3 regions of the Citrobacter sp. LST-B2 genome follow, and region 1 is predicted to be linked to each of the others. Evidence: predicted binding sites of a transcription regulator. Region 1 holds the regulator's gene; each other region holds the start of a gene.
What was found. Region 1 encodes CRP, which controls carbon source genes, mostly activating them, when cyclic AMP is high. Its sites were predicted from a motif close to ATGTGANNNNNNTCACAT; they were not measured.

Region 1 (10,062 bases):
TCGCGTATTGGTTTGCTGGGACGTAACGGTGCGGGTAAATCCACGCTCATTAAACTGTTGGCGGGCGAACTCGCGCCGGTGAGCGGTGAAATTGGCCTGGCAAAAGGCATTAAGCTCGGGTATTTCGCCCAGCATCAACTTGAGTATTTGCGCGCGGATGAGTCGCCGTTGCAGCATCTGGTGCGACTGGCGCCACAAGAACTGGAACAGAAACTACGCGATTACCTGGGTGGCTTCGGCTTTCAGGGCGATAAAGTCAGCGAAGAGACGCGTCGTTTCTCCGGCGGTGAAAAAGCGCGACTGGTGCTGGCGCTGATCGTCTGGCAGCGTCCGAACCTGTTGCTGCTCGATGAACCGACTAACCACCTTGATCTCGACATGCGCCAGGCATTAACCGAAGCGCTGATTGAATTTGAAGGCGCGCTGGTGGTCGTATCGCACGACCGCCATTTGCTGCGCTCCACAACCGACGATCTGTATCTGGTGCATGACCGCAAGGTCGAGCCGTTCGATGGCGATCTGGAAGATTATCAGCAGTGGCTGAGCGATGTGCAGAAGCAGGAAGGCCAGTCCGACGAGACGCCAAAAGAGAACATCAACAGCGCGCAAGCGCGTAAAGATCAGAAGCGTCGGGAAGCTGAACTGCGGACGCAAACCCAGCCGCTGCGTAAAGAGATCGCCCGTCTGGAAAAAGAGATGGAGAAGCTGAACGCACAGCTGGCGCAGGCAGAAGAGAAGCTGGGTGACAGCGAACTTTACGACCAGAGCCGCAAAGCCGAGCTGACGGAATGTCTGCAACAGCAGGCCAGCGCCAAAGCCGGGCTGGAAGCGTGCGAACTGGCCTGGCTGGACGCCCAGGAACAGCTTGAGCAGATGCTGAGCGAGTAACGGTGATGACACACGTAATCCTTCACGACCCAGAGATGCCAAATGGCAGCAGTGACGAATTTCGCCCGATGCGCGGTATCAGTAACTGCCATCTACAGACCATGTTGCCGCGTTTGATCCGCCGAAAGGTGAATTTCGACGCCCACTGGCAGCGTCTGGAATTGCCCGACGGCGACTTTGTCGATCTGGCATGGAGTGAAGATCCGCATCAGGCGAAGCACAAGCCGCGCCTGGTGGTCTTTCATGGTCTGGAAGGCAGCCTGAACAGTCCGTACGCACATGGCCTGATTGAAGCGGCAAAGAATCGTGGCTGGCTTGGCGTGGTGATGCACTTTCGCGGTTGCAGCGGCGAACCGAATCGCCTGAACCGTATTTATCACTCCGGTGAAACCGAAGACGGAACCTGGTTCTTAGGCTGGTTGCAGCGGGAATTTGGCCACGCGCCGACGGCCGCCGTAGGCTATTCGCTCGGCGGAAATATGTTGGCATGCCTGCTGGCTAAAGAAGGGAAAAACATCCCGCTTGATGCGGCGGTCATTGTCTCGGCTCCCTTTGTACTGGAAGCATGCAGCTATCATATGGATAAAGGCTTTTCCCGTATTTATCAGCGCTATCTGCTCAACCTGCTGAAAGCTAACGCATCGCGCAAGCTGGCGGCTTATCCAGGCTCGCTGCCGGTGAGCCTGGCGCAGTTGAAGTCCCTGCGCCGGATCCGTGAGTTTGACGATCTGATCACTGCCAAAATTCACGGCTTCGCCGATGCTATCGACTACTATCGTCAGTGCAGTGCCATGCCCTTGCTCAGCGACATCGCCATTCCGACGCTGATCATTCACGCGAAAGACGACCCGTTTATGGATCATCATGTGATCCCCAAAGCAGAAGATTTACCGCCGCAGGTGGAATATCAGTTAACCGAACATGGCGGGCACGTTGGATTTATTGGCGGGACGCTACGTCGGCCAGAAATGTGGCTGGAATCGCGCATCCCTGACTGGCTGACACCGTATCTGGAGGTCTAATCATGCAAATCCCCTGGCAGGACCTTTCCCCCGAGACGCTGGACAATCTGATCGAAAGCTTTGTGTTGCGCGAAGGTACCGATTATGGTGAACATGAACGTACCCTTGAACAAAAAGTCGCCGACGTCAAACGCCAGTTACAGTGTGGCGAAGCGGTGCTGGTGTGGTCTGAGTTGCACGAAACCGTCAATATCATGCCGCGCAAGCAATTTCGCGAATAACCCGCACGCTATCGGCCGACTATAATAAAAAATCAATTTATTGATGGAGTTAACATGTCTGCCAAACATCCGGTGATTGCGGTAACAGGATCCAGCGGCGCGGGGACCACCACCACCAGCCTCGCGTTCCGTAAAATTTTTGCGCAGCTCAACCTGCGCGCAGCCGAGGTGGAAGGCGACAGTTTTCACCGCTATACCCGTCCGGAAATGGATATGGCGATCCGCAAAGCACGCGACGCCGGACGCCACATCAGCTATTTTGGCCCCGACGCCAATGACTTCGGTCTACTGGAGCAGACGTTTATCGAGTACGGTCAGACGGGCAAAGGCCAGTCGCGTAAATATCTGCATACCTATGATGAAGCCGTGCCATGGAATCAGGTACCGGGGACGTTTACCCCGTGGCAACCCCTGCCGGAACCCACTGACGTATTGTTCTATGAAGGCCTGCACGGCGGCGTCGTCACGCCCCAGCATGAGGTCGCAAGACATGTTGATCTCCTGGTCGGCGTGGTCCCCATCGTTAACCTGGAGTGGATCCAGAAGCTTATCCGCGACACCAGCGAACGAGGCCATTCTCGTGAGGCGGTGATGGATTCGGTGGTGCGTTCGATGGACGACTATATCAACTACATCACGCCGCAGTTCTCCCGCACCCACATTAACTTCCAGCGCGTTCCCACCGTCGACACCTCGAACCCATTCGCGGCCAAAGGCATTCCGTCACTGGATGAGAGCTTTGTCGTGATTCATTTCCGTAATCTGGAAGGAATCGATTTCCCCTGGTTGCTGGCGATGCTGCAGGGGTCATTCATTTCCCACATCAATACATTGGTGGTACCCGGCGGCAAAATGGGGCTGGCAATGGAACTCATCATGTTGCCGCTGGTGCAGCGACTGATGGAAGGCAAGAAGATCGAATAAACGATGGGAAGTGCGCGATGGCGCTACGCTTATCGAGCCTACAAATCAGGGATCTGTAGGCCGGACCAGGCGCTAGCCGCCATCCGGCGACAGGAAAAATTACGCCGCAATCACTTCATATGAATGGGTAATGTTGACCGCTTTTCCCAGCATCAGCGCCACAGAGCAGTACTTCTCCGCTGACAGGTCGACCGCACGCGAAACGGCGGCATCTTTCAGATCGTTACCGGTGACAATAAAGTGCAGATTGATGTGGGTGAACAGGCGTGGCGCCTCTTCGCGACGTTCTGACGTCAGTTTCACTTCGCAGTTCGTCACATCCTGACGGCCTTTTTGCAGGATAGAAACCACGTCAATGGCGCTGCAACCGCCCGCTGCCATCAACACCATTTCCATCGGGCTCGGCGCTTTATCACCAGAGTTACCGTCCATCAAAATCTGGTGTCCGGAAGCCGACTCACCAAGGAAGGTTAACCCCTCAACCCATTTAACACGCGCTTGCATATTTTTTAACTCCAGTGCGTCAATTTTCCTGACAGATTACGCGTACATAACATTTCTCGCAACGGAAGGCGACCTCCGTCATGCTGAAGCGAGACACCAGGAGACACACGGCTAAAGCTATGCTAAAACAGTCAGGATGCTACAGTAATACATTGATGTACTGCATGTATGCAGAGGACTTCACATTAAAGGCTGCAGTGAGTTTTTGACAGCCTCTTCCCAGGACGCGGGAAGCACATTTTTGCAACCCCAGAGACAGCGGCATTTTTTGGCTCTGGAGACAGCTTATAACAGAGGATAATCGCGCATGGTGCTTGGCAAACCGCAAACAGACCCGACACTTGAATGGTTCTTGTCTCATTGCCACATTCATAAGTACCCGTCCAAGAGCACGCTGATTCACCAGGGTGAAAAAGCAGAAACGTTGTACTACATCGTTAAGGGCTCAGTGGCAGTGTTGATTAAGGATGAGGAAGGCAAAGAAATGATCCTTTCTTATCTGAATCAGGGTGATTTTATTGGCGAACTGGGCCTGTTTGAAGAAGGCCAGGAACGTAGCGCATGGGTTCGGGCGAAAACAGCGTGTGAAGTGGCTGAAATTTCTTACAAGAAATTCCGTCAGTTGATCCAGGTGAACCCGGATATTCTGATGCGCCTCTCTTCCCAAATGGCTCGCCGTCTGCAAGTCACTTCAGAGAAAGTCGGTAACCTGGCCTTCCTCGACGTGACCGGTCGTATCGCCCAGACTCTGCTGAATCTGGCGAAACAACCTGATGCGATGACTCACCCGGACGGCATGCAGATCAAAATCACTCGCCAGGAGATTGGCCAGATCGTTGGCTGCTCTCGCGAAACCGTTGGTCGTATTCTGAAGATGCTGGAAGATCAGAACCTGATCTCCGCTCACGGTAAAACGATCGTCGTTTACGGCACTCGTTAATCTCATCGGAAATGACGCGCTACCCGCTAGCGCGTCATTTTTGTTTTGCCAATGTGGCGCAGACTGATTTATCACCCAGAAATCAATTATGCACTACGTCAAACGCTGGTGCTCTGTTTGCCCGTGGCCGTCGGACTGATCATCGGGCAGTTACATCTGGGCCTGCTCTTCTCTCTCGTTCCCGCCTGCTGCAACATTGCCGGGCTTGATACTCCGCACAAACGCTTTTTCAAACGTCTGATTATCGGTGCGTCGCTGTTTGCCGGCTGTAGCCTGATCATGCAGCTACTGCTGGCGCAAGCGGTGCCGTTACCCCTGATCCTGACCGGCCTGACGCTCACGCTCGGCGTCACCGCTGAATTGAGCTCCCTTCACGCGCGTTTGCTTCCGGCCTCGCTGATCGCGGCGATTTTCACACTGAGCCTGGCAGGAAATATGCCGGTCTGGGAACCGCTGCTGATCTACGCGCTGGGCACGCTGTGGTATGGCTTGTTTAACTGGTTCTGGTTCTGGCTCTGGCGCGAACAGCCGCTGCGCGAGTCGCTGAGCCTGCTGTACCGGGAACTGGCGGATTACTGCGAAGCGAAATACAGCATGCTGACCCAGCATACCGACCCGGAAAAAGCCCTGCCGCCGCTTCTGGTGCGCCAGCAGAAGGCCGTCGACCTCATCACCCAGTGCTATCAGCAGATGCACATGCTGTCGGCGCATCACAATAATGACTATAAGCGGATGCTGCGCGCCTTTCAGGAAGCGCTGGATCTGCAGGAACATATCTCCGTCAGTTTGCATCAACCGGAAGAGGTGCAAAAGCTGGTCGAGCGCAGTCACGCGGAGCAGGTGATACGCTGGACGGCGCAAACGGTCGCCGCTCGCCTGCGCGTACTGGCGGATGACATTCTGTATCACCGGCTGCCGACGCGGTTCACCATGCAAAAGCAGATTGGCGCGCTGGAAAAAATTGCTCATCAGCATCCGGATAACCCCGTCGGGCAGTTCTGTTACTGGCACTTCAGCCGTATCGCCCGCGTACTGCGCACCCAGCGACCATTGTACGCCCGCGATCTGATGGCCGATAAGCAGCGTCGGCTACCGCTGCTGCCGGCGTTGAAAAACTACCTCTCGCTGAAATCTCCGGCGCTCCGCAGCGCCGGGCGGATCAGCGTCATGCTCAGTATCGCCAGTCTGATGGGAACCGCGCTGCATCTGCCGAAGCCTTACTGGATCCTGATGACGGTGCTGTTTGTGACACAAAACGGTTACGGCGCCACCCGCGTGCGTATTCTGCACCGTTCGGCGGGAACGCTGGTGGGGCTGATTATCGCAGGCGTAACACTGCACTTTCATATTCCTGAAGGATATACGCTGGCGCTGATGCTGGTGATCACCCTGGTCAGCTATCTGACCATCCGCAAAAACTACGGCTGGGCGACCGTGGGATTTACCGTCACGGCGGTGTACACCCTGCAACTCCTGACGCTGGACGGCGAACAGTTCATCATTCCGCGATTTGTCGACACGGTGATAGGCTGCCTGATTGCGTTTGGCGGCACCGTTTGGTTATGGCCACAATGGCAGAGCGGACTGTTGCGTAAAAACGCCCATGATGCGCTGGAGGCCGATCAGGAAGCTATTCGTCTGATTCTGAGTGACGATCCGCAGGCCACACCGCTGGCTTATCAGCGTATGCGCGTCAATCAGGCGCACAACACGCTGTTTAACTCACTGAATCAGGCGATGCAGGAGCCAGGCTTTAACACGCACTATCTGGCGGACATGAAGCTGTGGGTGACGCACAGTCAGTTTATCGTCGAACATATCAATGCCATGACCACGCTGGCGCGTGAGCATACGATGCTGACGCCGGAACTGGCGCAGCGATATCTGCAATCGTGCGAAATTGCCATCCAACGCTGTCAGCAGCGGCTGGAATACGACGGGCCGGGCAGTTCGGGGGATGTGAATATTCTGGAAGCGCCCGAAGCGCTCACCCACGGCCCCTTAAGCACGCTGGAACAGCATCTGCAACGCGTGCTGGGGCACCTGAACACGATGCATACTATCTCGTCTGTCGCATGGCGTCAGCGGCCGCACCATGGGATCTGGCTCAGCCGCCGGTTACGGGATATGCGGGGTTAACACGGATTGCCGGATACGCGCGTTATCAGCACCAGGCCTGATAAACGCCGCGCCGTCAGGCACACCGTTAACCGATAACCTTCGCCACAGCCTGTGCAAAACGCTGCATCCCTTCGTCGATATCCGCCTCTTCCACCACCAGCGATGGGGCAAAGCGCATCACATCAGGACCGGCATTCAACACCATCACACCCGCGTCGGCTGCCGCATAGAGGAAATCACGCGCACGCCCTTTGTATTGTGATTTCAGCTCGGCCCCAATCAACAGCCCCATACCGCGAATATCGCTGAACACGTGGTACTGCTCATCAATCTGCTGCAGATGTTGAACGAATCTCTGGCGTTTTGCACTCACGCCTCCCAGAACCTCTGGCGTGTTGATGATGTCGAACGCGGCTTCCGCCACCGCGCAGGCCAGCGGGTTACCGCCGTAGGTCGAACCATGAGAGCCGACATGAAACGCCGAGGCGATTTCCTGCGTCGTCAATACCGCGCTCACCGGGAAGCCGCCGCCCAGCGCTTTCGCGCTGGTGAGGATATCCGGCGTCACGCCATAGTGCATATAGGCAAACAGATCGCCGGTACGCCCCATTCCGCTTTGTACTTCATCAAACACCAGCAATGCCTGGTGCTCGTCGCAGAGCTCGCGCAGCCCTTGCAGGAACTCCGGCGTCGCGGCCAGAACGCCACCTTCTCCCTGTACCGGCTCAACCACCACCGCGCAGGTATGGTCATCCATCACCGCTTTCACCGCATGGAGATCGTTAAACGGTACATGGATGATATCCGCCGGTTTCGGCCCAAAGCCATCGGAATACTTCGGCTGACCGCCCACCGTGACGGTAAACAACGAGCGACCGTGGAACGCGTTATGAAAGGCAATGATTTTGGTTTTGAACGGGCTATGGCGCACGCAGGCGTAATGACGCGCCAACTTGAACGCCGTTTCGTTGGCTTCTGTTCCCGAGTTCATAAACAGCACGCGCTCGGCAAAGGTGGCATCGATTATTTTCCGTCCCAGACGCAGCGCGGGTTCGTTGGTGAAGACGTTACTGGTATGCCAGAGCGTTTCGCCCTGCGCTTTTAACGCATCGACCAGTACAGGATGGCAATGCCCCAGCGCGGTCACCGCAATTCCGCCCGCGAAATCAACATAGTCTTTGCCCTGCTGATCCCAGATCCGGCTGCCTTTGCCTTTTACCGGAATAAATTCCGCCGGTGCATAAATCGGCAGAATGACTTCATCGAAAGTTGCCCGGGTTACTGCCGTTTGTTCAGTTGCCATCTCATGCCCATCCAGTTATGCAAAAATGAATGTGAAAATATAATCACAAAATATGCATAAAAAATCACAGGATAGCAATCACAAATCACCGATTGAGGAAATTTTCCAGCAATTGATGTCCCTGCTCGCTGAGAATACTCTCCGGGTGGAACTGCACCCCTTCCAGATCCCACATCGTATGGCGAATCCCCATAATTTCCTGTGTTTCGCTCCAGGCGGTCACCTCAAAGCAGTCTGGCAGTGTGGTGGGGTCGATGATGAGCGAGTGATAGCGGGTGACGGTAAGCGGGTTAGTTACCCCCTGAAACACGCCCTGTCCCGTATGGTGGATGGGCGACGTTTTTCCGTGCATCACTTTTTCGGCGCGTACGATCGTTGCGCCAAAAGCCTGCGCCATCGCCTGATGCCCCAGGCAGACACCCAGTATCGGCAAACGTCCGGCATAGTGGCGAATCACCTCCAGCGAAATTCCGGCATCATCCGGGGTGCAGGGACCGGGCGAAATGACGATTTTTTGCGGCTGTAGCGCATCGATCTGCGACAGCGTCAATTCATCATTGCGCTTAACCTGCACGTCAGCGCCCAGCTCACAAAAATACTGGTAGAGGTTCCAGGTGAAAGAATCGTAGTTATCGATAAGCAGGATCATGGCGGCTCCGGTCGAGGAAAACCGCGCTATTCTACTCAGTTTCCTCGGCTTCGCTTACCCCTTTACGAAATATCGCCTGCAATGCGCTAAGGTCGCCCATCGCCCCTTCCTGATTCGCCCGACGCCACTCCGCCACCGGCACATCTGCCCAGTGAAGAAGATACCCCGCATGAATAGCCAGCTGTTCGAAGAAAATCCGCTGCGCCATGCCGCTGCCAAGACGAAACGGATGTAGCACGTTGATCTCACAGTAATAATGTGCAAGGCGACTGACGAACTTCTCTTTTGGCAGCCCCATCAGGTAGCCCTCTTCTTCCAGATCCTGCATCAGGGCATTTCCCTCTTTTTCGATGTACGCGAAATGGCAGAAACGGGTATCACCCTGATAGATATCCACTTCACGCAGATGACCCGCCCAGTCAAAGACGTCCTGGTAAAGCTGCCGATGAATCGCGCACAGATGAGGCAAGCCGCGCTTCGCCGGGCCCAGTTCGATAGTCGCCGCTCGTAGTGCAGTCAGTTCATAAGCGGCCTGTTCCAGACGTGCAACCTGGTGGATCCCCAGACGGTTACGCATCACATTCAGTCCGGGGTAAAGATACGGATCGCGGTCGTCGCCGATTTTATCGCTCATAGTGCCTCCGGAGTTCTTCCAGACGCGCCAGCGCCTCTGCGGGATTAAGCGTGACTAACGGACTTTCGACGCCCTCAAGACGGCGGCTGGCCTGGAAATTCACGTTGCGCTGCTGTTCCCAGAGCCGGGATTTTTGCCTGTCGGTGAGTTTTTTCACTTTACGCCTCCCTGATTGATCCGTGTTTGCCACAAGTATAAGCAGCAAAACGCGGTTACGCAGGGAAGATAAAGCAACGCGGGCCTGCAATGCCCGCGCGGGAAAGGATTACGGCAGAACTTTGGCGGAGAGGATAACCACTGGTTTTGACGGCACATTCTGGTAAGGGCCGACATCATGGGTCGGCACCTGGGAAATCTTATCGGCCACCTCCATCCCTTTCACAACTTTACCAAATACGGCATAGCCGAAATCACGCTGGCCGTGATCGAGGAAGGCATTATCGGCCACGTTGATAAAGAACTGGCTGGTCGCGCTGTCTTTATCAGCAGTACGCGCCATCGCGATGGTGCCGCGCGTGTTACGCAAGCCATTATCGGCTTCGTTTTTAATCGGGGGATTAGGTTTCTTCTGCTGCATCTGCTCGGTGAAGCCACCGCCCTGGACCATAAAGCCGGGAATTACACGGTGAAACGTGGTGTTGTTATAGAAACCATTGTTCACATAATCGACAAAGTTTTGCACTGAAACAGGCGCTTTCTGGCTATTCAGTTCCAGTTCAATATTACCTGCAGAGGTCGTCAGCAAAACGTGCGGATCCCCTTTTGCTGCCAGCGCTGCGGGAGAGAGAGCAGAAAGGGCGAAAACAGCTGCAACAGCCGCCAGGGTCGATTTGAGCATGAGATTTCCTTTAGGAGA
Region 2 (10,062 bases), 2.5 Mb from region 1:
GAACAGTAATACGCCAGCGGTGGGGGACATTTCGCTTCCGGTCCAGTCGCTGATACTGGAGGCGAGTAACTCACCCGCGCCGCTGATATAGGCAGCGGTCAGCGCATACATCAGGAACATCATACTGAAGCCGGTTATCCACTGACCATAGCGTCCCAGATAGCGCTTAGCCAGCGTCCCTAAACCGGTGTCAGCCGGGACGTGCTGATACACTTCAAGCAGCAACAGCGCGGTGTAGCACATCAATGCCCACAACCCAATCAATAACGCTAAAGTGACGCCAAAACCGACCCCGGCGGCCGCCAAAGGCATCGCCAGCATCCCTGCGCCAATCGTGGTGCCTGCCACGATGAAAACACTTCCCAGAGTTCTATTCTTCACGCTTTACACTGTCCCAGAGAAAAACAACGGTTAGATCTGCGGCGCAGGGTAAGGCAAAACGCTATTTTCGTCAAATGACCGTTACATCGACTGTATAAGAATATTTACACCCTAAATGAGCGCAACCTGCGTTGGCGCAAAGCAGCGGATGCCGTTTCGCCGTAGGCTACGCACTTTATTGAGGAGGAATGATGGATTCTGTTCACGGTCACGAAGTGTTGAATATGATGATTGAGTCAGGCGAGAACTATTCTACGGCTAGCCTCGAAGCTGCGATTAAGGCGCGGTTTGGCGAAGCGGCGCGTTTTCATACTTGCTCAGCGTCGGGCATGACGGCGGGAGAGCTGGTGGCGTTTCTGGCGGCGAAAGGGAAATTTATCGCTCAGGATGACGGTTTCTCTACGCACGAAAGCAAGATATGCCGTCATTAAGAAAACGGTGAGGAATTTCCTCACCGTTTTATGATTAATTTGCGGTATCGAGCGTCGACAGCTCTTTATCGATAAAATACAAACCTTCGCCGCTTTTTCCTGCCAGCGTTAATTTATCAATCACCGATTTAAACAATTTCTCTTCTTCATGCTGTTCGGCAACATACCATTGCAGGAAATTAAAGGTCGGATAATCCTGACTGGTCATTGCGGCATGCGCCAGCTCGTTAATTTTCTGGGTGATCAACTGTTCGTGTTCGTAAGTCACACGGAATAACTCATCCAGCGATGCATATTCAGCAAAAGGCGATGAGACGGTATTAATGCGCGGCAGGCTGCCGGTATCGGTCAGATAGTCAAACAGACGCTGCATGTGCGTCATCTCTTCCTGCGCGTGGCGACGCAGGAACGCGGCGGCACCTTCAAAGCTGTGGTAGCTACACCAGGCGCTCATCTGCTGATAGAGCAGGGAGGAATATAATTCCAGGTTCATTTGCTCATTCAGTTTGTCGATCATTTCTGTTTTCAGCATGACTTCGCTCCACAAAATTCATAAATATGTTGATGTGGCGTCACTATAATTTGTTATTTAAATATTTGCAAAAGGTAAAATAATAAATTTAATTATTAAAAATACGAATGGGAATAAAACGCATTTGCGCTATAAAATAATTAGCGCGGGATAAATCAGGCCAGTTAATACTGGCCCGTAAATTAATAATAATGAGGTGCTGCTTGCGATATGGCGATGCCCTGACATTGCCAGGAGAGTGTAATTTTCGTGTTCATACACAGGGAGCCTGCATAAACACTGCAGGTGCTGACGGGTTGACCGAATGGCAGGGCGCTGGCATAGCCTAGTTGCTGACACGCGCGTGTGGCGGTGCCCTGGGCGATATAGTCGTCGGTATAGGCGTTTTGCAGCATCGCCTGATCGTAACTCAATCGCACAACGCCGGTTGTCGCGCTGGCATCACTCACCTGTGCCTGTCTGTTGATCGCGCATCCCGTCAGGAGTATCAGTGAGAGGGCAATAAAAAGAGTCTTCATGGTATCGCTCTGAATGTTCGGTGATACGCTATCCTAATTCACACATCAGCGTTTCAATGGCCTGAATAACTTATAGATCAGCAACGACTAATTCACACGACGACGGTCATTTTGCGGTCACCTGAAGAAAATGTGAAATTATCCATCATTTTTAAAACCATCTTTCATAAAATTTGAAAGTATGTTTGCTAAGTAGTACTGTGCGGTATCGTGATGACTCAAGGCGGGACTTCCCGCATCGCATTCAGGAGAAGACAGAATGAAAATTGCACTGATGATGGAAAACAGCCAGGCGGGTAAAAACGCCATCATTCACCGCGAGCTCAAAGCGGTGGCGGATGAAAAGGGTTTTCCGGTATTCAACGTCGGGATGAGCGACGAGAATGACCACCACCTGACCTATATCCATCTTGGCATCATGGCGAGCATTCTGCTGAATTCAAAAGCGGTTGATTTTGTGGTGACCGGCTGTGGTACAGGCCAGGGCGCGTTGATGTCACTGAATATTCATCCGGGCGTGGTGTGTGGCTACTGCATTGATCCGGCGGATGCCTTCCTGTTCGCGCAGATTAACAACGGTAATGCGCTGTCTCTGCCGTTTGCGAAAGGGTTTGGCTGGGGAGCGGAACTGAACGTGCGCTTTATCTTCGAGAAAGCCTTTACGGGGCGCAATGGCGAAGGTTACCCGCCAGAGCGTAAAGAACCGCAGGTGCGTAACGCCGGGATCCTTAACCAGGTCAAAGCGGCGGTCGTTAAAGACAACTATCTTGATACGCTGCGTGCAATCGATCCGGAACTGATGAAGACGGCAGTTTCTGGGCAGCGTTTCCAGCAATGCTTCTTTGAAAATGGCCAGAGCAAAGAGATTGAAGCGTTCGTTCGCGAAATCCTCGGCTAATTTTTGCTGACAAGCCGGAGGGCGTAATGCGCATCCGGCTTTCCACTTTACTTCCTGGCAGACACCGCGCTGCCCGCCTCTTTCACCAGTCGTAACGTCTCCACCATGCCAGTCAGGCAGATAAGCGCGATGACCACAAAAACCAGACGAAAGCTGATGCCGCTAAACTGAATCCCGAGGTACAGCACCAGCAAAATAAGCCAGACAGGCGTGCTGAAGGTGATCTGGGTGGCAGAAGAGATACCTCGTTTGCTTTCTGTGGTTCGAGCTTCTTGCACCGTGCACTTGCCATTCAAAAAAAACGATAAAAATTCACCAGAACTGATATTGCTGTAGGTAATTGATTTATCGGTGAAAGAGTCGTAAATGCAAAGAATATGTTAAGTATAAAACGTGATGCAAATCACAAAGCAGTTGATTTTTGTGATGACGGTCATACTATATGCGCATAGACGATAACACCTGCATAACAAAATAGTTGGAGTCATGGCATGAAACTGCGCAAAATCCTGAAAAGCATGTTTGAAAATTATTGCAAAACGTTTAAAGACGTACCGCCGGGCGATATGTTCCGCTGATAAAAAACCTGCTTCGGCAGGTTTTTTTATACCCGTCGTCCGCGGCGTCAGGTGTGGCTATCGTTTCGGCCTCTGAATCGGTACTATGACGGTCTTTCATCACTAACAGGAACGCCTGCTATGTCCCAACCGCTGAATGCCGATCAGGAACTGGTCTCTGACGTTGTCGCCTGCCAGCTCGTCATCAAACAAATTCTCGATGTTCTCGACGTGATTGCTCCCGTTGAAGTTCGCGAAAAAATGACCAGCCAGCTGAAAAACATTGATTTTTCAACGCATCCCGCAGCTGCCGATCCCGTCACGCGGCGCGCTATCCAGAAAGCGATCGCACTGATTGAACTGAAATTCACGCCGCAGGGCGAAGCGCACTAAAATAAGCCGTTGTTTTATATTATAGAAATACTTTTTGCAATGCCTCCCAAAGTGGAGGCATCAGGCTGAAAAGGCTTTGCGAATTGGCCTGCCGGGGAGTGAAATGCAGGCCAATAGCGTGGTCAATTAATGCTGTTGATAATTGACGACGTTGAGCACGTGCTGATCGGTCTGCTCCGGGCACAGTCCCGCGCGTTTGGCGCTACGCACTTCCTCAAGAATTGTTTGTAACAACAGCCCATCTTGCTGCTGTTCTTTTTCCAGAGCGTGGAGAAAATTCAGGGTAGGCGCATCGTTCAGGGCTTCCGCTTCGTTGGTGAGCTGCGAAAGCGTGCTGGCGCGTTGCTCATAATCTTCCATTGTTTTCTGAAACAGTTCTTCCAGCGAATGTAAGTCTTCGCCTGGTACATCAATGGCCTTAACGACCGGATTCGCCCCGGCATTTTTCATGAAGTTAAAGACGCGCATCATTTGGGTGACGTTACTCTGGGCTTGAGTACGTAAGAAAGTCGCAGTACCCATCAGACGGTGTTCAGAACACCACTCACTCAGATGGAGGTAGAGATTGGAAGCATAAAACTCAAGATTCATTTGATTATTGAGTTTGTTTACCATTCCAACTGCAGCCATATCAATATCCTTATTTCCTGATAGAAGGGATGTGCAGCGCTAATCTGCACAACTTACTGTTAGCAGAATACGTCCATTCTGCCAGTCCATTATGTGATCGAAGAGTCAATTCCATCGCGAATCGAAAATAAGCATACCTGCATCAATGGAATAAGAAAATCCTTAAGTGGCATTGTTTATGATTTTTTACACATTACTGAAGTTAATACATCACCCCGTATTTGGTAAACATAATGTGAAATTATATATCTGATTGATTTTGTTGAATCTTGAATGGTTTTATAATTTTGAAGTGATGTTTTAAGTCACAAAAGTGGATAGTTTAGCGTGGTAATATCAGAATATTGATAATCTTTACCGTCCCTGCCGCGATAATAATCCTGTGAAACCATTCTGGCAGAAATAATGCCAGTTTGTCTCTTACTAAAAATCAGGGCGGCGACATCTTGTTCAATTATAACCGAATGATTAATTCGTCATTTTCGGTGTTATCAGCCTGTAATAAATGAGGAAAGGTGAATGAAAAGAGTGGCCGTCTTGCTGGCATCGGGTTTCGAGGAAGCGGAAGCGATCGTTACTATTGATATCTTGCGTCGTCTGAATATTGACGTCGATACCCTGGCCTGCGCGGAATCTCGCGCCGTCGTGAGCTACCACAATGTCCCAATGGTCACCGATTACACGCTGGCGGGGCAGCAGGAGCGCCTGTATGACGCGGTGGTGCTGCCGGGCGGCCCACAAGGGAGCGTAAACCTGGCGGCGAATCCACAGGTTATTGAGTTTGTCTCGCGCCATGATGCCGCCGGAAAATTAATTTGTCCCATTTGTTCAGCGGCCGCTCGTGTATTAGGCGGCAACGGCTTACTGAAGGGGCGTCGTTATGTCTGCTCAGGCGATCTCTATAAAACGGTGACTGATGGCGTTTATGTTGATGCGCCGGTTGTGGAGGATGGGCATCTCCTGAGTGGTAAAGGATTAGGCCATATTTTTGATTTTGCCCTGACGCTGTCAGCCCGTTTGTTAGGCAATGAACAACCCGTTCGTGAACATGCTGAACATATCTATTATCCGTGGTAATTCGTTCGTACCCGAATACAGGGGGATTCGGGTACAAGGATTTGTGAGCTGACCTTATGGATTAATGTGCTACGCTACTTTTTATTTGTCTGACAATTACCCCATTTCTTATGTCATTTTCCGCTGAATTTATGTACGCAATTACTGTAATTCTGCGGTGTGATGCCGCTCTCCTATGGAGAATCAATTTCCCGCTACAACTATTCCAGCACTGGCACTTATCTTGAGTTCTTTTGGTAATGCCTTGTTTTTCGTCTGAATTACATAAAGTCGTTGAATATTACCCTACATAAAATGACGCTAAAGCTGGAGTTAACCATGCACAAATTCACTAAAGCGCTGGCAGCCATCGGTCTGGCTGCCGTTATGTCACAATCCGCTATGGCAGAATCGATGAAACTGGGTTTTCTGGTGAAACAACCGGAAGAACCCTGGTTCCAGACGGAGTGGAAATTTGCCGATAAAGCCGGGAAAGATTTGGGCTTTGAAGTGATTAAAATTGCGGTGCCGGACGGCGAGAAGACGCTGAATGCGATTGATAGCCTGGCGGCGAGCGGGGCGAAGGGATTTGTTATTTGTACCCCGGATCCAAAACTGGGTTCCGCTATTGTCGCGAAGGCGCGCGGCTACGACATGAAAGTGATCGCCGTGGACGATCAGTTCGTCAATGCCAAAGGCAAACCGATGGATACCGTCCCGTTGGTGATGATGGCGGCAACCAAAATCGGCGAACGTCAGGGCCAGGAACTGTATAAAGAGATGCAGAAACGGGGTTGGGACGTCAAAGACACCGCGGTTATGGCGATTACGGCCAACGAACTGGATACCGCACGTCGTCGTACCGGCGGCTCGATGGAAGCGCTGAAAGCCGCCGGTTTCCCGGAAAAACAGATCTACCAGGTTCCTACCAAATCTAACGATATCCCCGGCGCATTTGATGCCGCCAACTCCATGCTGGTTCAGCACCCTGAAGTTAAACACTGGTTGATTGTCGGCATGAACGATAACACGGTACTCGGCGGCGTGCGCGCCACTGAAGGCCAGGGCTTTAAGGCGGCGGACGTGATCGGCATTGGTATCAATGGCGTTGACGCAGTGAGCGAACTGTCGAAAGGGCAGGCGACCGGCTTCTACGGCTCACTGCTGCCAAGCCCGGACGTTCACGGTTATAAATCCAGCGAAATGCTCTACAACTGGGTGACTAAAGGCGCAGAACCTCCGGCATTCACCGAAGTGACTGACGTGGTGCTGATCACCCGTGACAACTTCAAAGAAGAGCTGGCGAAAAAAGGGTTAGGCGGTAAGTAAGACGACAGCAAATGAAAAGCTGGATGGCATCGCTCATGTCGCCATCCGGCAACCGGTTAGAACGATACTGACTCACGGAGACGTTATGCAACAGTCTACCCCGTATCTCTCATTTCGCGGCATTGGTAAAACCTTCCCCGGCGTTAAAGCGCTTACGGATATCAGTTTTGACTGTTACGCCGGTCAGGTGCATGCGCTGATGGGTGAAAATGGCGCCGGGAAATCAACGCTTTTAAAAATTCTCAGCGGTAACTATGCGCCAACCACGGGCTCTTTGGCGATTCGCGAGCAGGAAATGAGCTTCGCGGATACCACCGCCGCGCTGAATGCCGGCGTTGCCATTATTTACCAGGAATTACATCTCGTGCCGGAGATGACCGTTGCCGAGAATATCTATCTCGGGCAACTGCCACACAAAGGCGGCATTGTGAACCGCACTCTGCTTAATTATGAAGCGGGTTTACAACTTAAACATCTGGGGATGGATATCGATCCTGCGACCCCTCTGAAATATCTCTCCATCGGCCAGTGGCAGATGGTGGAAATTGCCAAAGCACTGGCGCGCAACGCCAAGATTATTGCCTTCGATGAACCGACCAGTTCGCTCTCTGCAAGGGAGATCGAAAACCTGTTCCGGGTGATCCGCGAACTGCGTAAAGAAGGGCGCGTCATTCTGTATGTTTCGCACCGCATGGAAGAGATTTTCGCGCTCAGTGATGCGATTACCGTGTTTAAAGATGGCCGTTACGTGAAAACCTTTACCGACATGCAGCAGGTCAACCACGATGCGCTGGTGCAGGCGATGGTTGGGCGCGATCTGGGCGATATTTACGGCTGGCAGCCACGTCCCTATGGCGCAGAACGCCTGCGCTTGCATGCCGTAAAAGCGCAGGGCGTACGCACACCCATCAGCCTTACGGTACGCAGCGGCGAAATCGTTGGGCTGTTTGGGCTGGTAGGCGCGGGCCGCAGTGAGTTAATGAAAGGCTTATTTGGCGGCACCCGTATCAGCGAAGGGCAGGTGTACATCGACGAAAAACCGATTGATATCCGCAAGCCGGCGAATGCTATCGCGGCAGGCATGATGCTGTGCCCGGAAGACCGGAAAGCGGAGGGGATCATCCCGGTGCATTCGGTACGTGACAACATCAACATCAGCGCCCGGCGTAAGCATGTGCTGGGGGGATGTGTGATCAACAACGGATGGGAAGAAACCAATGCTGACCAACACATTCGCTCGCTGAATATCAAAACCCCCAGTGCCGAACAGTTAATTATGAATCTCTCCGGTGGTAACCAGCAAAAGGCGATTCTCGGTCGCTGGCTATCGGAAGAGATGAAAGTGATTTTGCTCGACGAACCGACACGCGGCATTGATGTTGGCGCGAAGCACGAAATTTATAACGTTATTTATGCCCTGGCCGCACGCGGCGTTGCCGTGCTGTTCGCCTCCAGTGACCTGCCGGAAGTCCTCGGCGTGGCTGACCGCATTGTGGTGATGCGGGAAGGAGAGATCGCCGGGGAATTACTTCACGAACAGGCGGATGAGCGCCAGGCGCTAAGCCTTGCGATGCCTAAAGTTAGCCAGGCTGTCGCCTGAGAAAGGAGAGAATGATGTCTTCCGTAACAACTTCCGGATCGGGCGCACCAAAGTCGCCATCACCCTTTAGCCTGGGACGTATCTGGGACCAGTATGGCATGCTGGTGGTCTTCGCCGTCCTGTTCCTCGCCTGCGCTATTTTTGTGCCGAACTTCGCAACATTCATCAACATGAAAGGGCTGGGGCTGGCGATCTCCATGTCGGGCATGGTGGCCTGCGGCATGTTGTTCTGCCTGGCATCAGGAGATTTTGACCTGTCCGTGGCGTCGGTGATTGCCTGTGCCGGGGTGACCACGGCGGTGGTCATCAACATGACCGAAAGTCTGTGGATTGGCGTGGGGGCGGGTCTGTTGCTGGGGGTGCTGTGCGGGCTGGTTAACGGCTTCGTGATTGCACAACTCAAGATCAACGCGCTGATCACCACGCTGGCAACGATGCAAATCGTCCGTGGTCTGGCATACATCATTTCCGACGGTAAAGCGGTGGGGATTGAAGACGAGCGCTTCTTTACCCTCGGCTACGCCAACTGGTTCGGCTTACCGGCACCGATCTGGCTCACGGTAGGCTGCCTGATTATCTTTGGCTTGTTGTTGAACAAAACCACTTTCGGGCGCAACACGCTGGCGATTGGGGGCAACGAAGAGGCAGCGCGTCTGGCCGGGGTGCCGGTGGTGCGTACCAAAATCATTATTTTCGTGCTCTCCGGTCTGGTCTCTGCGGCGGCCGGGATTATCCTCGCCTCGCGTATGACAAGTGGACAGCCGATGACCTCCATTGGCTATGAACTGATCGTCATCTCCGCCTGCGTGTTAGGCGGCGTTTCCCTGAAGGGCGGCATCGGAAAAATCTCATATGTGGTGGCGGGTGTCCTGATCCTGGGGACCGTGGAGAATGCGATGAACCTGCTGAACATTTCGCCCTTCGCCCAGTACGTCGTACGCGGCTTGATCCTGCTGGCAGCAGTGATCTTCGACCGTTACAAACAAAAAGCCAAGCGTACGGTCTGATAAAAAAGTCTAACTTTTGAGTCTAGTTCCTCTCCTTTGCCAGCCGCTACACCCGGCTGGCAATTGTCTTTGCAAATGGCGAGCATCGTCACACTGTCTATACTTACGGTTGCTTATGAGGCGCGATTCGCGCGGCTCAGATATAACAATAAGGAGGAGTACCGGGTGGCAGAACCGTTAACCGTAACCCCTGAACAGTCCGTGCACTATGCTTATTTTTTTGATCTCGATGGAACCCTTGCGGAGTTAAAGCCGCATCCAGACCAGGTGGTGATTCCTCCCACGATCCTTCAGATGCTCCACCACCTTGCAGAACGCAACGCAGGGGCTTTGGCATTGATTTCAGGGCGCTCAATGGTTGAACTTGACGCGTTGGCTCACCCCTGGCGCTTTCCGCTGGCAGGGGTGCATGGGGCTGAACGCCGTGACATCAATGGGAAAATGCATATTGTGCATCTCCCTTCGGCAATAGAACGCGATATTAGCGTGCAGTTACATACGGCGCTGGCGAAACTGCCGGGGACGGAGATGGAAACCAAAGGGATGGCGTTTGCGCTGCACTATCGACAGGCGCCAGAACATGAAGCTGCGCTGCAGGCGCTGGCACTGCGTATTACGCAAACCTGGCCGCAGCTTGCGCTCCAGCAAGGGAAGTGCGTTGTCGAAATTAAGCCGAAAGGCACCAATAAAGGTGAAGCGATAGCCGCGTTTATGCGTGAAGCGCCGTTTG
Region 3 (10,062 bases), 2.3 Mb from region 1:
ATCGCCCCCGTCAGCGCGCCGCCAACGATACAGCACGGCAGAACACGCATCGGGTCGCGCGCGGCGAAAGGAATGGCTCCTTCGGTGATAAAGCACAGACCCAGTACCAGCGCCGCTTTACCCCCTTCCTGCTGCGCCTTGTCGAACTTACGACGCGCAACAATGGTTGCCAGCCCCAGCGCCAGCGGTGGCACCATGCCTGCCGCCATAATGGCCGCCATTGGCGCGTAGGTTTGTGTACTCAGCAAACCGACGCCAAACGCGTATGCCGCCTTGTTAACCGGCCCCCCCATGTCGGTACACATCATCCCACCGAGGATCGCACCCAGCAGCACCGCATTCGCCGTCCCCATGGTTTGCAGCCAGTGCGTTAACCCTTCGAGGATCCCGGCGACCGGTTTACCGATGAGGTAGATCATAGCCAGACCCACCACGAGGCTGGAAATCAGCGGAATAATCAGGATCGGTTTCAGCGCTTCCATACTCTGCGGCAGCTTCAACTTCGTGCTGATGGCCTTCGCCACATAGCCTGCAAGGAAGCCCGCAATGATCCCGCCAATAAAGCCAGAACCCGTGCTGACGGCGAGCATACCGCCGATAAGACCTGGCGTCAGACCCGGACGGTCAGCAATCGAGAAAGCAATGTAGCCCGCCAGAACCGGCACCATCAGAGCAAAGGCTGAACCGCCGCCAATTTGCATCAGCGCGGCCGCCAGTGTCCCTTCGACTTTAAACGCTTCGATACCAAAGGCGAAGGAAAGCGCGATACACAGACCGCCGGCAACCACCATCGGCAGCATGTAGGACACGCCCGTCAGCAGGTGACGATACGCGCCAGCACTCTCTTTTTTCCCTTCATTCGCCGCAGCCTGCGCTTTGCCGGCGGGCTCATATACCACGGCTTGCGCCACAGCGTTATCCAGTTCCTGCGCGGTTTTCTTCAGCGCCAGACCGGTAGAGGTACGGTACATGGGTTTACCAGCAAATTTCGCCAGATCCACTTCAATATCTGCCGCCACAATCACCAGATCCGCCTGGGCCACTTCTTCCGGTGTAATGGCATTGCCAGCGCCCACAGAACCGCGGGTTTCGACTTTCACCCACCAGCCGCGTTTTTTCGCTTCGGTTTCGATCGCTTCCGCCGCCATAAAGGTATGTGCTACGCCAGTTGGGCATGCCGTCACGGCCACGACGCGTTTCGGACCGCTGGTTGTGGCAACAGGCGCTACAGCAACCGGTGCACTATAAGGCTTCGCGTGACCTTTGGCTTCGCTAAGAAATAGCTCAGGATGCGCCACCGCCCGGGCAATATCACCCAGCCAGACTTTTTTGCCGTTCAACGCGTTGTCATTAGGGATGGCATCGGCCAGTACGATCGCCAGTTCAGCGTCATTTGGATTGTCGATGATATCCAGATTTGCTTTATGCGCCGCCGCACCGAGCAGAGTTTTCGCCATGTAAGCGCGAGCCTGCCCGAGGTTAGCGTCAATAATCAGCAGCGTTTTCATTATGCCTCTCCTGCTGTCAGTTAAACGGTTGTAAGTCGACACGCGACATCATTGCGGCCAACTGAGGACGATCGGTAATACCAACATTGCTCTGACTGACTGCCAGCGCAGCAACGGCTGTCGCCAGACGCAGCGTATGTTCGCTGGATTCACGCATCAGCAGACCGTAAATCAGGCCGCCAACCATCGAATCCCCGGCGCCTACGGTGCTGACCACGTCAACCGAAGGCGGTTTGGCGAGCCATTCTCCCGAGGCGTTCACCCACAGCGCGCCTTCTGCTCCCAGGGAGATCACCACATGTGCGATACCCTGTTCACGTAACGCATGCGCCGCCTCAATCACATCTTTCATTTCTGGCAGCTTGCGGCCGGCCCAGATTTCCAGTTCACGGCGGTTCGGTTTCACCAGCCACGGCGCGGCTTTTAGTCCTGCAACCAGGGCTTCACGACTACTATCAAAGATAATGCATGGACACTGACTGCGCAGACGCGTCATCCAGTCGGTGAAGGCTTCCGGACTCACGCCGGATGGCAGACTGCCGCTGACGCACACCATGTCGAACTGACCCAACCAGCTCAGGGAATCATTAACAAAACGCTCCCAGTCGGCAGGCGTGACCTCAAAACCGGAGAAGTTGAAGTCGGTGACTTCACCGTCTTTTTCCGTCAGCTTGACGTTGATGCGGGTACGCCCCTGCACCACCTGAAAACGGTTAGCAATTCCCAGTTCGCTGAACAACTGCTGAAAACCGTCCTGGTTATCTTTGCCGAGGAAACCGCCGACCGTCACGTCGATCCCGAGATCCTTCAGCACTTTGGCGACGTTGATCCCTTTCCCCGCCGCGTGCAGACCGGTCGTTTTTACCAGGTTAACTTCACCGCGCTCAATTTCAGGACAGAACCCCACCAGATCGTAGGCCGGGTTTAGCGTGATGGTCGCAACACGTCTGCTCATTACGCGCCCTCCCCAAGACCGGCAGCGATGGCATCGCCAATCGCTTTCAGCGCCTGTTCAGCATCAGCCCCCTGCGCCGTAAAGCGCAGGCGATGTCCTTTCTTCACGCCCAGCGCCACCACTTTCATCAGACTACGTCCATTTGCCGGTTTGCCGGTTCCATCAAGGTTTGCCACGGTAATTTCACTGTTGAATTGTTTAATCGTATTGACCAGCATGGTCCCTGGACGGGCATGCAGGCCGTGCTCATTGCGGACCACAAACTCGGCGTTCAGCACATCATCAGTCAGAGCGTCATCGCTGGTCAGCAGTGCCAGGACAGTCGCCGCGTCGGCGTTCAGCAGACGGTCAGCTTTCGTCTCCAGCAGCAGATCGCCCAGACGCTTCAGCACGGCGACGGGCTGGTCGTCAGCCATGGCAACGGTCACTAGCAGCGCCGCTTTTTCGCCCTGTACGTCAAAAGCATTTACCGCACGACTTACCGCCACGGCGCTGCGCAGGTTGCCTTCAGCACTGTCGCTGAGCCAGATCCCCTGACCCAGGTTCATCGGCTGTTCGTTAATCACTTTCGCGACAAACGCCGCATCTACGACGCCAGCCTCTTTCAAACGTGCCGCATTCAGCGCCTGCAACGTCACTAAATCGGTCGCGACGACATCCAGCATCAGCGTGTCGTTGTCGAGCTTCAGCTGCTCACTCTGCTTTTCGCCCATCAACAACGCACGCAGTTCTTCAGCCGTGGTCGCTGACTTAAGCTGTTCAGCTACGGAGTCATCGCTCAGCACGTGCGTCAGCTGACGCAGCAGACCAAGGTGCTCATCGGAGCTGGCGGCAATGCCAATCGCCACATATGCCACCTGACCGTCACCCCAGGTTACGCCCTGTGGGAACTGAAAAACCTGAACGCCGGTTTTCAGCACCTGATCGCGGGTGTCGGTTGTGCCATGCGGAATCGCAATCCCGTTGCCGAGAAAAGTGGACGTCTGCTGCTCGCGAGCAAGCATGCCGTCTACGTAGCCGTCCGCAACGTTGCCAGCCTGCACTAACGCAGCGGCAACCTGACGGATGGCTTCCTGTTTGTCTCCGGCCTGCTCGCCCGGATGAATGTCCTGAACGGATAACTGAAACATGGTTCTCCTCTCCTGCTGAATTGAAACGATTCAGCTTACATGAGAAAAAAGACGCTATACGGTTCCCTCAACTGAAACTCGACAGCGCTGAAACGTTTCAAGAAGTCTTGCGCTTTCTGCTTCAGCACGCAAGTAAAGTTGCATTTTTGATCGCAAAATTTAGAAGCAATGCACATTTTTGCCTCACTGGCGGTAGGTTGCTGAAGTCAATACAGCGTCATTTCACTTAAGGTTCAGCAGCGTCAGCTAACAGCATTGTCAGAGTGAAATGCCATTTTGATTTTTCGTGGCGATTTTGATTTAGTCATCTGTTTATTTCTCACTAAGCGGCGTAAACTCCGCGTCTCGTCACACTACTGATATCCAAACATGCACAATACCCCCGCTGCCGCCTCGCCAAAAACGTTTGACCTGACGTCTACGGCTTTCCTTATTGTCGCCTTTCTCACCGGTATCGCCGGTGCGCTACAGACCCCCACGCTAAGCCTTTTTCTGACTGATGAAGTCCATGCGCGCCCAGCAATGGTCGGCTTCTTTTTTACCGGCAGTGCGGTGATCGGCATCCTGGTGAGCCAGTTTCTGGCGGGACGTTCAGATAAAAAAGGCGATCGCAAAAAGCTGATCGTCTTCTGCTGTGCGCTGGGCATGCTGGCGTGCGTGTTATTTGCCTGGAATCGTAACTACTTTATTTTGCTGTTTGTTGGGGTGTTTCTCAGCAGTTTTGGTTCGACCGCCAACCCGCAAATGTTTGCCCTGGCCCGCGAACATGCTGACCGCACAGGCCGTGAAGCGGTGATGTTCAGCTCCATATTGCGCGCCCAGGTTTCCCTCGCGTGGGTGATCGGCCCGCCGCTGGCTTACGCGCTGGCAATGGGCTTCAGCTTTACGGTGATGTACCTCAGTGCCGCGGTGGCGTTTGTAGTTTGCGGGGCAATGGTATGGTTTTTCTTACCATCCATGCGCAAAGAGACCGCACTGGCGATCGGTACGCTGGAAGCGCCGCGTCGTAACCGTCGCGATACCCTGCTGCTGTTTGCCATTTGTACCTTAATGTGGGGTACCAACAGCCTGTATATTATTAATATGCCGCTGTTTATTATTAATGAGCTGCATCTGCCGGAGAAACTGGCGGGTGTGATGATGGGGACAGCGGCCGGTCTGGAAATCCCGACCATGTTGATTGCTGGCTACTTCGCAAAACGTCTGGGTAAACGTCTGCTAATGTGCATTGCGGTCGCTGCCGGTTTTTGCTTTTACGCAGGAATGCTGGTCGCGCACTCCCCTGTTGTGCTGCTGGGTTTACAATTGCTGAACGCCATCTATATCGGTATTCTCGGCGGCATCGGTATGCTCTATTTTCAGGATCTGATGCCTGGTCAGGCAGGGTCCGCCACCACGCTCTACACCAATACCATCCGCGTCGGCTGGATTATCGCCGGATCGCTGGCGGGCATTGCCGCTGAAATCTGGAACTACCATGCCGTTTTCTGGTTTGCGCTGGTGATGATTGTCGCCACCATGGCTTGCCTGTCGCGCATTAAGGATGTTTAGGGCGCGGTCAGCGCTTCAAGATCAATAAGCCAGGTCATCGCCTCGTCGCGGTTCGTTAAGCACATTTCCTGGGACGGTTTGAGGCTGCGACAGACGTTGGGGCGGAGGCTGGAGCCAAAGATACGGCACAGGTTGTCATCTGAGAGCTGGACGCACCTGACGTTTGCGGGCTTTCCCTGCGGCATGCCGGGGATGGGGCTGGAAATAGAAGGGGCAATACAACACGCCCCACAATCCGGACGGCATTCCATAATCTGACTCTCTTTATTGTGACCACCGGACAGGCGCGCACAGTACCACCTTTTTTGCACCAGCTAAAGGTGAATTCCACTTGCCTGAATGACCCGGCGCGAGTAGTTTGACGCGATAATTTAGCTAATCTCTATAACAGGATCTTTTCGATGCCAAGAGCGAACGAAATCAAAAAAGGTATGGTACTGAATTACAACGGCAAACTGCTGATTGTGAAAGATATCGATATTCAGTCCCCGACAGCCCGTGGCGCGGCAACGCTGTACAAAATGCGGTTCTCCGATGTCCGCACAGGTCTGAAAGTGGAAGAGCGTTTCAAGGGCGATGACATTGTCGATACCGTGACCCTGAGCCGCCGTGGCGTCGACTTCTCCTATATCGATGGCAACGAATACGTGTTCATGGATAAAGAAGACTACACGCCTTATACCTTCACCAAAGATCAGATCGAAGAAGAGCTGCTGTTTATCCCGGAAGGTGGAATGCCGGATATGCAGGTGCTGACCTGGGACGGTCAACTGCTGGCGCTCGAACTGCCGCAGACGGTGGATCTGGAAATCGTGGAAACCGCTCCAGGCATCAAAGGCGCTTCCGCCAGTGCGCGTAACAAACCCGCGACGCTGAGCACCGGTCTGGTTATTCAGGTGCCAGAATACCTGAGCGCCGGTGAGAAAATCCGCATTCATATCGAAGAGCGCCGCTATATGGGCCGTGCGGATTAATTTTTGAATGGATGTAAAAAAGGACAGCCTGAGCTGTCCTTTTTTTGTCGTTTGCTGTTTTACAGCAGGTCGCGGAACTGGGTCATTTTCAGCGCCAGTTCTACACCGCGCACTTCCGCCAGCCCTTTCAGACGGCCAATCGCGGAATAACCCGGGTTGGTTTTCTTATGCAGATCGTCCAGCATTTGATGACCGTGATCGGGGCGCATCGGAATGGGACGCAAATCCCCCGCCTTCTTGCGGCGCTGCTCTTCGGTCAGAATCGCCGTCACCACCGCGACCATATTCACATCACCCTGCAAATGTGCGCCTTCATGGAAGGTTTTCGGGTTCGCTTCGCGGCACGTCGAGCGCAGATGGGTAAAGTGGATACGATCGCCAAAGGTTTCAATCATTTTCACCAGATCGTTATCCGCACGAACGCCGTAAGAGCCTGTGCACATGGTGAAACCATTGTAGATGCTGTCGACGGTCTCTTTCAGCCACTGCATATCTTCAATGGTGGAGACAATGCGTGGTAACCCGAGAATCGGACGCGGCGGATCGTCAGGATGCACTGCCAGACGCACGCCCACTTCTTCAGCCACCGGGACAATCGCACGCAGGAACACGGCCATATTGTCACGCAGATCGTCTTTGCTGATGCCGTCATACTCGGCCAGACGCGCGCGGAACTGATCGAGCGTATAACCCTCTTCCGCACCAGGCAGACCGGCAATGATATTACGGGTCAGTTTTTCGATATCCGCGTCGCTCATGGCATTGAAATAGGCCAACGCCTGACGCTGTTCTTCTTCGCTATAGTCCGCTTCCGCACCCGCACGCTTGAGGATATGCAACTCAAAAGCGGCGAAGGCTATTTGATCGAAACGCAGCGCTTTCGAACCGTCTGGCAATTCGTACTCAAGGTCGGTACGCGTCCAGTCCAGAATCGGCATAAAGTTATAGCAGACGGTGTCGATGCCGCAGGCTGCCAGATTACGGATGCTCTGCTGATAATTTGCGATCCATGTCTGATACTGACCGGAGCGGGTCTTGATCTCTTCATGAACCGGAATACTTTCGACCACCGACCAGGTTAACCCTTTTTCCGCCAGAATCGCCTGACGTTTTTTAATCTCATCGACCGGCCACACTTCACCGTTCGGAATGTGGTGCAATGCTGTCACAACACCCGTTGCACCAGCCTGACGCACATCATCAAGCGATACCGGATCGTTAGGCCCGTACCAACGCCAGGTTTGTTCCATTGCTTTACCTCACAAAGTTATTATACCAAATTAGCTTACCTGAATGACGACTACCATACAGGCTTCTACGAGGTGATCAATAAAAGGGACGTGATTGATTGATCCAGCTCACATTACCCGGATAAATCAGGCTTACCAATTTAATTTGTTGTCATATAACTTTACACTGGTGTTGTTAATTTATGGTTAATCAGGTGTGTAATAAATGACTACAATTGCCTCAGCAATATTGCCGGATGGCGTACAAACGCCACGCTATGACCGCCAGCAACTGAAAACCCGCATGGTGCATTTCGGTTTTGGTGCCTTTCATCGTGCGCATCAGGCATTACTGACCGATCGGGTGCTGAACGCCCAGGGCGGAGATTGGGGAATTTGTGAAATCAGCCTGTTCAGCGGCGACACGCTGATGCGTCAACTCCGCGAGCAGGATCATTTATACACCGTGCTGGAAAAAGGCGCAGACGGCAATCAGGCGATTATTGTCGGTGCCGTCAACGAATGTCTGAATGCGAAACTCGATTCGCTCGCCGCTATAATCGAAAAATTCTGCGAACCTCAGGTGGCGATTGTCTCACTGACCATCACCGAAAAAGGGTATTGCATCGATCCGGCTACTGGCGCGCTGGACCTGACAAATCCGCGCATTGTTCACGACCTGCAATCGCCTGATGAACCCCATTCAGCACCGGGTATTCTGGTGGAAGCACTGTCACGTCGGCAGGCACGCGGCCTGGCAGCTTTTTCTGTACTCTCCTGCGATAACATTCCTGATAACGGGCACGTCGTGAAGAACGCCGTGCTGGGGATGGCGGAAAAACGATCCCCCGCGCTGGCAGACTGGATCCGCGAGCACGTCAGCTTCCCCGCCACGATGGTCGACCGTATTGTTCCCGCCGCGACGGAAGAGTCGCTGGCGGAGATCACCCGCGAACTGGGCGTGACCGATCCTTGCGCCATCAGCTGTGAACCGTTCATTCAATGGGTGGTTGAAGACCACTTTGTCGCCGGTCGTCCCGCATGGGAAGCGGCTGGCGTGCAGATGGTCAGCGATGTGCGTCCCTGGGAAGAGATGAAATTACGGATGCTTAATGGCAGCCACTCGTTTCTCGCGTATCTCGGTTATCTTTCCGGATTCCAGCATATTAATGAGTGCATGCAGGACAGCGCGTTCCGCGAAGCCGCGTACCGACTGATGATGGACGAACAGGCGCCGACGCTCAGTATTACTGACGTGGATTTAACTGGCTACGCGCAAAGCCTGATTGAACGTTTTGCGAATCCGGCACTGAAGCATAAAACCTGGCAGATCGCGATGGACGGTAGTCAGAAACTGCCGCAGCGGATGCTGGCGGGCATTCGTCTCCATCTGGCACGCGAAAGCGCATGGCCACTCTTAGCGCTGGGCGTGGCGGGGTGGATGCGCTATGTCAGCGGCGTCGATGATGCCGGCGCGACCATCGACGTTCGCGATCCGCTGAGCGATAAAATCCGCGCAAGGGTCGCGGCCAGTACTGAGGACCAGCGTGTCACAGCCCTGCTCTCTTTACAGGAAGTTTTTGGTAACGACCTCCCGCACAATCCTGCGTTTGTCCAGGCAATAGAAGCCGCCTGGCAGCGTATCGCGCAACACGGTGCACATCAGGCGGTGATTGATACGTTAAAAAATTAACAATTTCTGCCATTAAGGTGAACGAAGGCCGTCTTCGTTCGCCCCGCCCTTCTCTTTTTCACTTTTTTTCGCCAGGATTAATAGAAACCGTTACGGTACATTATTCTGGAGCAGGCGTGACCAAAACTAACCTCATCACCGGTTTCCTCGGCAGCGGAAAAACCACTTCTATCCTCCATCTGTTAGCGCACAAAGACCCCGCCGAAAAATGGGCGGTACTGGTCAATGAGTTCGGTGAGGTCGGCATTGACGGCGCTCTGCTTGCTGATAGCGGCGCATTGCTCAAAGAGATCCCCGGCGGCTGTATGTGCTGCGTGAATGGCCTGCCCATGCAGGTTGGACTGAATACCCTGCTGCGTCAGGGAAAACCAGACCGCCTGCTGATCGAACCAACTGGACTGGGGCATCCGAAACAGATCCTCTCCCTCCTCACCGCACCGGTGTATGAACCCTGGATCGACCTGCGCGCTACGTTGTGCATTCTTGATCCTCGCGGATTGCTGGATGAAAAAAGCGTTACCAATGAGAACTTCCGCGATCAGTTAGCGGCAGCAGATATCATTGTGGCGAATAAAACCGATCGTGCGACTGCGGAAAGTGAACGTGCGCTGCAAACCTGGTGGCAACAGTTTGGCGGCAACCGTCAGTTAGTGCAGGCCACGCATGGTCAGATTGACAGACAGTTGCTCGATTTACCGCGTCTGAATCTGGCTGAATTGCCCACCAGCGCCGCGCATTCGCACAGCCATCCAGAACCGCGAGGATTGGCGGCGCTGAGCCTGCCAACTCAACAACGCTGGCGTCGTAGCCTGAACAGCGGTCAGGGGCATCAGGCCTGCGGCTGGATTTTTGATGCCGATACGGTCTTTGACACCATCGGACTGCTGGAATGGGCACGACTGGCGCCGGTTGGCCGGGTGAAGGGAGTCATGCGTATTCCGGAAGGCCTCGTGCGCATTAATCGCCAGGGCGAAGATCTGCACATTGAAACGCAGAATGTCGCGCCGCCGGACAGTCGTATT

Region 2: a site for CRP is predicted at 3,152-3,169, ahead of azuC (stress response protein AzuC). Genes of this name have one in related genera too.
Region 3: a site for CRP is predicted at 7,465-7,482, ahead of uxuA (mannonate dehydratase). Genes of this name have one in related genera too.

Annotation. Positions count from the first base shown of each region.
Region 1 is NZ_CP192598.1:428,700-438,761, reverse strand. It holds gene ACQ0PY_RS02010 (ABC transporter ATP-binding protein) at 1-888, shown strand, start outside; gene ACQ0PY_RS02005 (hydrolase) at 894-1,910, shown strand; gene ACQ0PY_RS02000 (YheU family protein) at 1,913-2,131, shown strand; gene ACQ0PY_RS01995 (phosphoribulokinase) at 2,186-3,055, shown strand; gene ACQ0PY_RS01990 (OsmC family protein) at 3,155-3,559, opposite strand; gene crp (cAMP-activated global transcriptional regulator CRP) at 3,867-4,499, shown strand; gene ACQ0PY_RS01980 (YccS/YhfK family putative transporter) at 4,551-6,638, shown strand; gene argD (bifunctional acetylornithine/succinyldiaminopimelate transaminase) at 6,706-7,923, opposite strand; gene pabA (aminodeoxychorismate synthase component 2) at 8,009-8,572, opposite strand; gene ACQ0PY_RS01965 (putative adenosine monophosphate-protein transferase Fic) at 8,604-9,206, opposite strand; gene ACQ0PY_RS01960 (YhfG family protein) at 9,196-9,363, opposite strand; gene ppiA (peptidylprolyl isomerase A) at 9,472-10,044, opposite strand.
Region 2 is NZ_CP192598.1:2,899,150-2,909,211, reverse strand. It holds gene tyrP (tyrosine transporter TyrP) at 1-381, opposite strand, end outside; gene ACQ0PY_RS13975 (YecH family metal-binding protein) at 573-812, shown strand; gene ftnA (non-heme ferritin) at 847-1,344, opposite strand; gene ACQ0PY_RS13965 (YecR-like family lipoprotein) at 1,527-1,862, opposite strand; gene ACQ0PY_RS13960 (RpiB/LacA/LacB family sugar-phosphate isomerase) at 2,122-2,760, shown strand; gene ACQ0PY_RS13955 (hypothetical protein) at 2,808-3,038, opposite strand; gene azuC (stress response protein AzuC) at 3,252-3,338, shown strand; gene ACQ0PY_RS13945 (DUF2766 family protein) at 3,459-3,710, shown strand; gene ACQ0PY_RS13940 (non-heme ferritin-like protein) at 3,837-4,340, opposite strand; gene ACQ0PY_RS13935 (DJ-1/PfpI family protein) at 4,860-5,417, shown strand; gene araF (arabinose ABC transporter substrate-binding protein AraF) at 5,736-6,725, shown strand; gene araG (arabinose ABC transporter ATP-binding protein AraG) at 6,811-8,325, shown strand; gene araH (arabinose ABC transporter permease AraH) at 8,340-9,332, shown strand; gene otsB (trehalose-phosphatase) at 9,498-10,062, shown strand, end outside.
Region 3 is NZ_CP192598.1:3,200,692-3,210,753, forward strand. It holds gene fruA (PTS fructose transporter subunit IIBC) at 1-1,508, opposite strand, end outside; gene fruK (1-phosphofructokinase) at 1,525-2,463, opposite strand; gene fruB (fused PTS fructose transporter subunit IIA/HPr protein) at 2,463-3,593, opposite strand; gene setB (sugar efflux transporter SetB) at 3,963-5,144, shown strand; gene ACQ0PY_RS15530 (YkgJ family cysteine cluster protein) at 5,141-5,395, opposite strand; gene yeiP (elongation factor P-like protein YeiP) at 5,546-6,118, shown strand; gene uxuA (mannonate dehydratase) at 6,178-7,368, opposite strand; gene ACQ0PY_RS15545 (mannitol dehydrogenase family protein) at 7,574-9,040, shown strand; gene ACQ0PY_RS15550 (CobW family GTP-binding protein) at 9,157-10,062, shown strand, end outside.